2 regions of the Paenibacillus sp. E222 genome follow, and region 1 is predicted to be linked to the other one. Evidence: predicted binding sites of a transcription regulator. Region 1 holds the regulator's gene; the other holds the start of a gene.
The links. Region 1 encodes Rex, which represses fermentation and respiration genes when NADH is low (regulators of the CRP and FNR family bind a similar motif). Its sites were predicted from a motif close to TTGTGAAATATTTCACAA; they were not measured.
Positions count from the first base shown of each region.

Region 2: a site for Rex is predicted at 1,730-1,747, ahead of nadA (quinolinate synthase NadA). Genes of this name have one in related genera too.

Region 1 is NZ_CP058552.1:3,898,547-3,901,976, reverse strand. Features, by position in the region: gene HW560_RS17655 (cell wall elongation regulator TseB-like domain-containing protein) at 1-49, opposite strand, end outside; gene HW560_RS17650 (amidohydrolase) at 91-1,395, opposite strand; gene HW560_RS17645 (redox-sensing transcriptional repressor Rex) at 1,382-2,035, opposite strand; gene dinG (ATP-dependent DNA helicase DinG) at 2,263-3,430, opposite strand, start outside.
Region 2 is NZ_CP058552.1:1,124,894-1,128,323, reverse strand. Features, by position in the region: partial or broken gene ftsH (ATP-dependent zinc metalloprotease FtsH) at 1-1,521, shown strand, start outside; gene nadA (quinolinate synthase NadA) at 1,818-2,756, shown strand; gene nadB (L-aspartate oxidase) at 2,793-3,430, shown strand, end outside.

The sequences.
Region 1 (3,430 bases):
GAACCAGGAGCAGCAGCGAAATCCATATCCACTTCTTTTTTTTCTTCAAAAGCCGAACTTCCTTTCCCTATGACGCTGCTGTCCTTGTAATTAACGGGCCAGCAAACTGTCAAATGCCAGTTGAGACTCACGCAGAATGCGCTCTTCATCCATCGTAAGACATTCGCCATGTTTAACCACCTGATTACCATCCACCCACACATGCTCCACATCTTTGGCTGAAGCCGAGTAGACCGTATGGGAAATCAGGTCCGTATGCGGATAGAAATGGGCCTGCTCGATGTTCAACGCGATGAAGTCAGCCTTCATGCCAACTTGCAGAGCGCCTGTATTGTTCAGGAATATAGATTTGGCCCCATATGAAGTTCCAAGCAGAAGTGCTTCCCCTGCCGGCACTGCAGTAGGGTCACCGGACACCCCTTTGTGAATCAAGGCAGCCAGTCTCATTTCTTCAAACATGTCAAGATTGTTGTTACTTGCTGGTCCGTCTGTTCCCAGGGACACGGTTACGCCAGCTTTCAACAGATCAGGCACACGTGCAACACCCGAAGCCAATTTCAGGTTACTGCCTGGATTGTGGGACACTGCTACATCATGCTTTGCGAGAATCTCGATCTCTTCATCATTCAGATGTACCGCATGTGCAACCAGAGATGGACGGGAGAAAAATCCTAGTTTCTCCAGATGGGCAACCGGACGCAGTCCGTAATCAGCCACGTTCTGCTCCACTTCGCGAAGCGTTTCAGACATATGCGTATGCAAAGGCAGATTCAGGTCATGAGCAACCTGTACCAGCTTCTCTATGTAATCCGGAGGGCAAGTGTAAGGTGCGTGTGGAGAGATTACGGTTGTAATTCTTCCGTCTGCTTGTCCATTCCATTGACGAGCAAATGCGGCGGACTCTTCCAGCTTGCGCAGTTGTTCTTCTTCTGAGCAAAGTCCGATGACCCCACGTGCCAGAGCAGCCCGAACGCCGGATTGTTCCACCACTTTCGCAACCTGATCCATATGATCATACATATCCAGGAAAGCTGTTGTTCCACCTTTCAACATTTCAAGCACGGATAGGGATGTACCCCAATAAACGTCTTCAGACGTCATTTTGGCTTCCATGGGCCACATTTTCTCCTGCAACCATACTTGTAACGCCAGATCGTCTCCATGGCCTCTCAGAAGCGACATGGCCGCATGACCATGCGTATTGATCAGACCCGGCAAGAAGAACAGTCCTTTTCCGTCCACCTTTGTCAGACTTTCGTCTCCTTCCGGCAATGTCTCACCAATATGCACAATCTTGTCATTCTCTACAACCATAAAGCCTTGAACCACGTTCCAATTCGCGCCTTCACTCACGGCAAATTTGCCGTTGTGAATTACCCATCTATTTGTCGTCATCTTCCTCGTCGTCCTTTCCATTCTCCAAGTAATAAGCCAGACTAAGCAAATCCGTCGTAAAATCGGCATGGTGAATGCGAATATGCGGCGGGGTCTTCAGGATGGTTGGCGCAAAGTTAAGAATTGCTTCAATTCCTGACTCAATCAGCTGATCCGCAACATTTTGGGCTTCCGTATCCGGAACCGTGATGATACCGATGCGTATGTTATCCTTTTTGACCGAATCCGTTAATTCATTCATCGGCTGCACCGTCAAACTGTTGATTTGACTCCCAATCTTCGGACCATAGGCATCAAATACAGCGACAATCTTCATGTTGTCTTTGAGGTAAGCATTGTAATTGGACAAGGCATGTCCCAAATTACCAGCTCCGACAAGAGCCACATTGATCTGCTGGTCTATTTTTAAAATATGGCGAATTTTCTCGATGAGATATGAAACGTCATACCCGATTCCTTTACGACCAAAGTCACCGAAGTAAGCCAAGTCTTTACGAATCTGGGCCGGATTCAAATCCAACCTCAGTCCAAGTTCTTGTGAAGAAACCGTATTGACTTCGCGCTGATGCAGTTCATTCAAATAACGCAAGTAAACAGGCAATCTGCGCACCACGGCTTCCGAAATTTTATCTGATTTCATTCAATTGCTCCCCCTTACCAAAGCCACGATAGATAGATGAAAAGATGAGCACCCTGTCTAAAACGATGCAACATGATTTCTGAATTAAACAGGATGCTCCTTGTTATATAATGGATAATTGCTTTATTCGCCTTACTCGCATATCCATGAAACGAATACATGATATTACTCAATTTTACAGCCAATCAGTGGCGTCATGCAATAATGGAAGCTACAAAGCGTATCTGTTATTGTTGCTCTTCAGTGGGTCTCTCGAGCCATTCCGAAATGCGTGGAACCATCTGCTCAGTGAGCATGTGCTCCATTTTGGGACCAGGTAATGAGTATAAAAAGTACTTGCCATAATACGCTTCAATAACGCGTGTATCGTATACAATTACAATGCCTCTGTCTTTGCCTGTACGAACCAGTCTGCCAAATCCCTGTTTGAAGCGGATGACAGCTTGTGGTACGGACAGCTTCATAAACGGGTTTTTCTTCTGCTGCTGCAAAAGCTCGCTCTTCGCTTCGACCAATGGATGATTCGGTGGCTGGAATGGCAGTCTGACAATCGCAAGACAGGTCAGAGCCTCTCCTGGAATGTCCACCCCTTCCCAGAAGCTGCTTGTGCCAAGAAGCACCGTTGCTTTCGCATCTTGGAAGCGGCGTGTAAGCTTGGAACGGCTGCCGCTGTCCACCCCTTGCCCCAGCAAAGATATTTCATTGCCTGACAAAGCCTCTTTGAGCGGGTCATAGACCTGGCGCAGCATGCGGTAGGAGGTGAACAACACCATCATGCGTCCACGAGTCGCAATAGCCGTTTCCGCGAGCGAGTGTACGAGCATATCCACAAAGTGGGCATCGCCTACACTGCCCTTCACGCTTGGGAAATCACGCGGAATGACGAGCAGAGCCTGATCGCGATAATTGAACGGTGACGGCAGCATGGACGTCAACAGACGGTTATTTTCGGCAGCTTCCTGCAAGCCCAACTGTTCGATCATGAATTGAAATGACTTGTCAACGGAGAGCGTAGCCGATGTAAGCACAACGCTTTTCTTTTTATCAAAGAACATATCCTTCAATTGGGCACTGACATCGACAGGAACAGCATAGAGCTGCAGTGATTTGCTGCGGAACTGGCCGCTGGCCTCCATCCAGTACACGGTGTTGGCATCATCCATCCGCATGAAGAAACGCAGGTTATCCTTGATCGTTGCCAAATCCTTCAGCAGACCTGAGATATCCGTAATCAGACTATCGGACTGATAATCGTCCTGATCTTCTTTCACTTCAAGCAGCAGCTTGTCGCCTTTACGAATCAAATCGCCTAGAGTGACATAAATTTGGTTTTCAGCATCCTGCAATTCCTGCCATTTGGCTGGTTTTTGCGAAGGCTTCAGTCTAAGAGAAAAT
Region 2 (3,430 bases), 2.8 Mb from region 1:
AAGCAGGAGCTTGTTGAAGTCGTGGACTTCCTCAAGGACCCTCGTAAATTCGCAGCAGTAGGTGCACGGATTCCTAAAGGCGTATTGCTTGTGGGTCCTCCGGGTACAGGTAAAACCTTGCTCGCTCGTGCTGTTGCCGGTGAAGCGGGTGTACCATTCTTCAGCATTTCCGGTTCTGACTTCGTTGAAATGTTCGTCGGTGTCGGTGCATCTCGTGTACGTGACTTGTTTGAAAATGCGAAGAAAAACGCCCCATGTATTATCTTTATCGATGAGATTGATGCTGTAGGACGTCAGCGTGGTGCTGGTCTTGGTGGTGGTCACGACGAACGTGAACAAACACTCAACCAGTTGCTCGTTGAAATGGACGGATTCGGAGCCAATGAAGGTATTATCATCGTTGCTGCAACGAACCGTGCTGATATTCTGGACCCTGCCTTGCTGCGTCCAGGACGTTTTGACCGTCAAATCACGGTTGATCGCCCTGACGTGAGAGGTCGTGAAGCGGTTCTGAAAGTACACTCACGCAACAAACCACTCACCAAAGATGTGAAGCTGGACATTATTGCGAAGCGTACTACCGGATTCTCCGGTGCAGATTTGGAAAATCTCTTGAATGAAGCGGCATTGCTTGCGGCACGTCGTAATCGTAGAGATATTTCCATGCGTGAGGTAGACGAAGCGATTGACCGTGTCATTGTGGGTACGGAGAAGAAAAGCCGTGTTATCAGTGACCGTGAAAAACGTATTGTTGCTTATCACGAAGCAGGTCATACCATTGTAGGTTACTTCCTGGAACATGCCGATATGGTACATAAAGTTACCATTATTCCGCGCGGACGTGCGGGTGGATATGTAATCATGTTGCCAAAAGAAGATCGTATGCTTGTAACTAAGCAAGAATTGCTGGACAAAATTACTGGACTCCTTGGCGGCCGTGTTTCCGAAGAACTCTTTATCGGGGAAATCGGTACCGGTGCATACAGTGACTTCCAACAAGCTACGGGTATTGTCCGTAGCATGGTTATGGAGTATGGTATGAGTGAGAAGCTGGGACCTATGCAGTTCGGTAGTTCGCAGGGACAGGTATTCCTGGGTCGTGATATCGGTCACGAACAGAATTACTCAGATTCCATCGCTTACGAGATCGATCAGGAAATGCAGCGCTTTATTAACGAATGTTATGAGAAGTGTAAAGACTTGCTCGTTAAACATTCCAAAGAAGTGCATCTGATCGCTCAAACGTTGCTGGAAGTGGAAACATTGGAAATGGATCAGATCAAACAATTGATCGAGACCGGTTCCCTGACTCCAAAAGATGAAAACAGCAACGATGGCGAAGGTACGCCTAGCGAAGGCGGAGAAGCGATCATCGACAACATCGGTGATGTACGTGTCCGTATCCAAGGCAAAGATGAAACGCCTGAGCCACCAGCCGGAGATATTCCTAACGAAGCTCCGAACCTGGATAAAGGAAACAGCAATGACCCAGATGATGGTGGAACGAAGCCAACGTCTTAATTTATAACACCATCTGCCTATCGTGGCAGATGACTAAAGAGAGCCTTCGGGCTCTCTTTTTTTATGTATTCCTTCAAATTGTATAGATAATGATAACCGGGAGCTTTAGGGCGAACCACGTAGGAAATGGGCGGTTATGTCCTTGTTCTGGGGCGTTTTCATTTATTGACAGAGTCGTGAACGTTGTGTACATTAGGTGTTAAACCGCTTGTGATTCGTTTCTCAAGCGAAAATAACGACTTGGATTTGCCATATAAAACAGCGTAGAGGCTGTTCCGATAAGGAGAGGATCACAGGTGGAAGCTCTGGCTTTAGAGCGCAAGGCTGAGATGAACCGGGAGCTGCGTGAGCGGCTGATGGAGTTGAAGAAGGAACGGAATGCCATTATTCTTGCCCATTATTATCAACGTGACGAGGTACAGGAGGTCGCTGATTTCCGAGGAGATTCGTTTCTGCTTGCTCAGAAGGCAGCGCAGACCGATGCGGATGTTATCGTTTTTTGCGGGGTTCATTTTATGGGTGAAAGCGCTAAAATTCTTGCTCCTAACAAAACGGTTATTATTCCCGACGAGCGTGCAGGCTGCCCAATGGCAGACATGGTGAACGTTGAAGGCTTACGTAAATTGAAAGCACAGCACCCGAATGCCAAAGTTGTAACGTACATCAATTCTTCAGCTGAGATCAAGGCAGAGACCGACATCTGTTGTACATCGGCCAATGCTGTCAGAGTCATTCAATCTGTTGATTCCGATGAAATCATCTGGGTACCGGATAAAAATCTGGGACATTATGTGCAACAACATACAGACAAGAAAATGATTATCTGGGAAGGTTACTGCAATACCCATGATATGCTGACGGTCAAAGACGTGGTTGAAATGAGAGCGAAGCATCCAAATGCCGAGTTTGTTGTTCACCCAGAATGTCGTCCTGAGGTTGTAGAGATGGGTGATTTCGTAGGTAGCACAACCGCCATTCTGGAATATTGTAAAAATTCATCCGCTAAGGAATTTATCGTAGGCACTGAGGATGGTACAGGATACCAACTGCGTCTCGATAGCCCGGACAAACAATTCCACTTTGCTACCAAGTTCCTTGTATGTCCGAATATGAAGGTCAACAACTTGAAAAAGCTGGTTAAATGTCTCGAAACGATGAAGCCGCAGATTTACGTGCCACCGGCTGTTGCTGACAAAGCCAGAGAATCACTAGAGCGCATGTTACTGGTGAAGTAGCATGCGCTACTCTTGCTCCAAGACAGGTGAAATAACATGATACCGCAATATTTAGTGGATTTTGATCTGTCCGCGCTGCCGATGGTGGAGACGGATGTGCTGGTTATTGGTTCAGGCATTGCTGGTTTGTTTACTGCGATCAAGGCGAGTGAACAACGCAGTGTGTTGATGATCACGAAGAAGTCGTTACTGGAAAGTAACACCCGGTATGCGCAGGGTGGCATTGCTGCGGTTATTGCTGAGGATGATTCACCTGCCTATCATTTGCAGGATACACTTGTTGCCGGAGCGGGATTATGCCGCTCCGAAGCAGTCGAAGCATTGGTGAACGAGGGCCCGGACGGCGTGAAAGAACTGATTCGACTGGGTACTTTGTTTGATCTGGAGAACGGCGAGTTGGCGTTGACGCAGGAAGGTGCGCACAGCCACCGCCGTATTTTGCATGCCAATGGCGATGCAACGGGATATGAGATTGTGCGTGCATTGGCTGCGCAGGCGAATGAACATCCCGGGATTGAAGTGTGGGATGAGCATTTTGTCATTGACCTGATTACAGAGCAGGGAGAATGTGTAGGTGCGTTGGTTCAGAAGGCTGACGGTTCGCAAGTATTTGTGAAGGCAGAGGCAACCGTATTATGCTCTGGTGGGGCTGGACAGTTGTACCGATATACCAC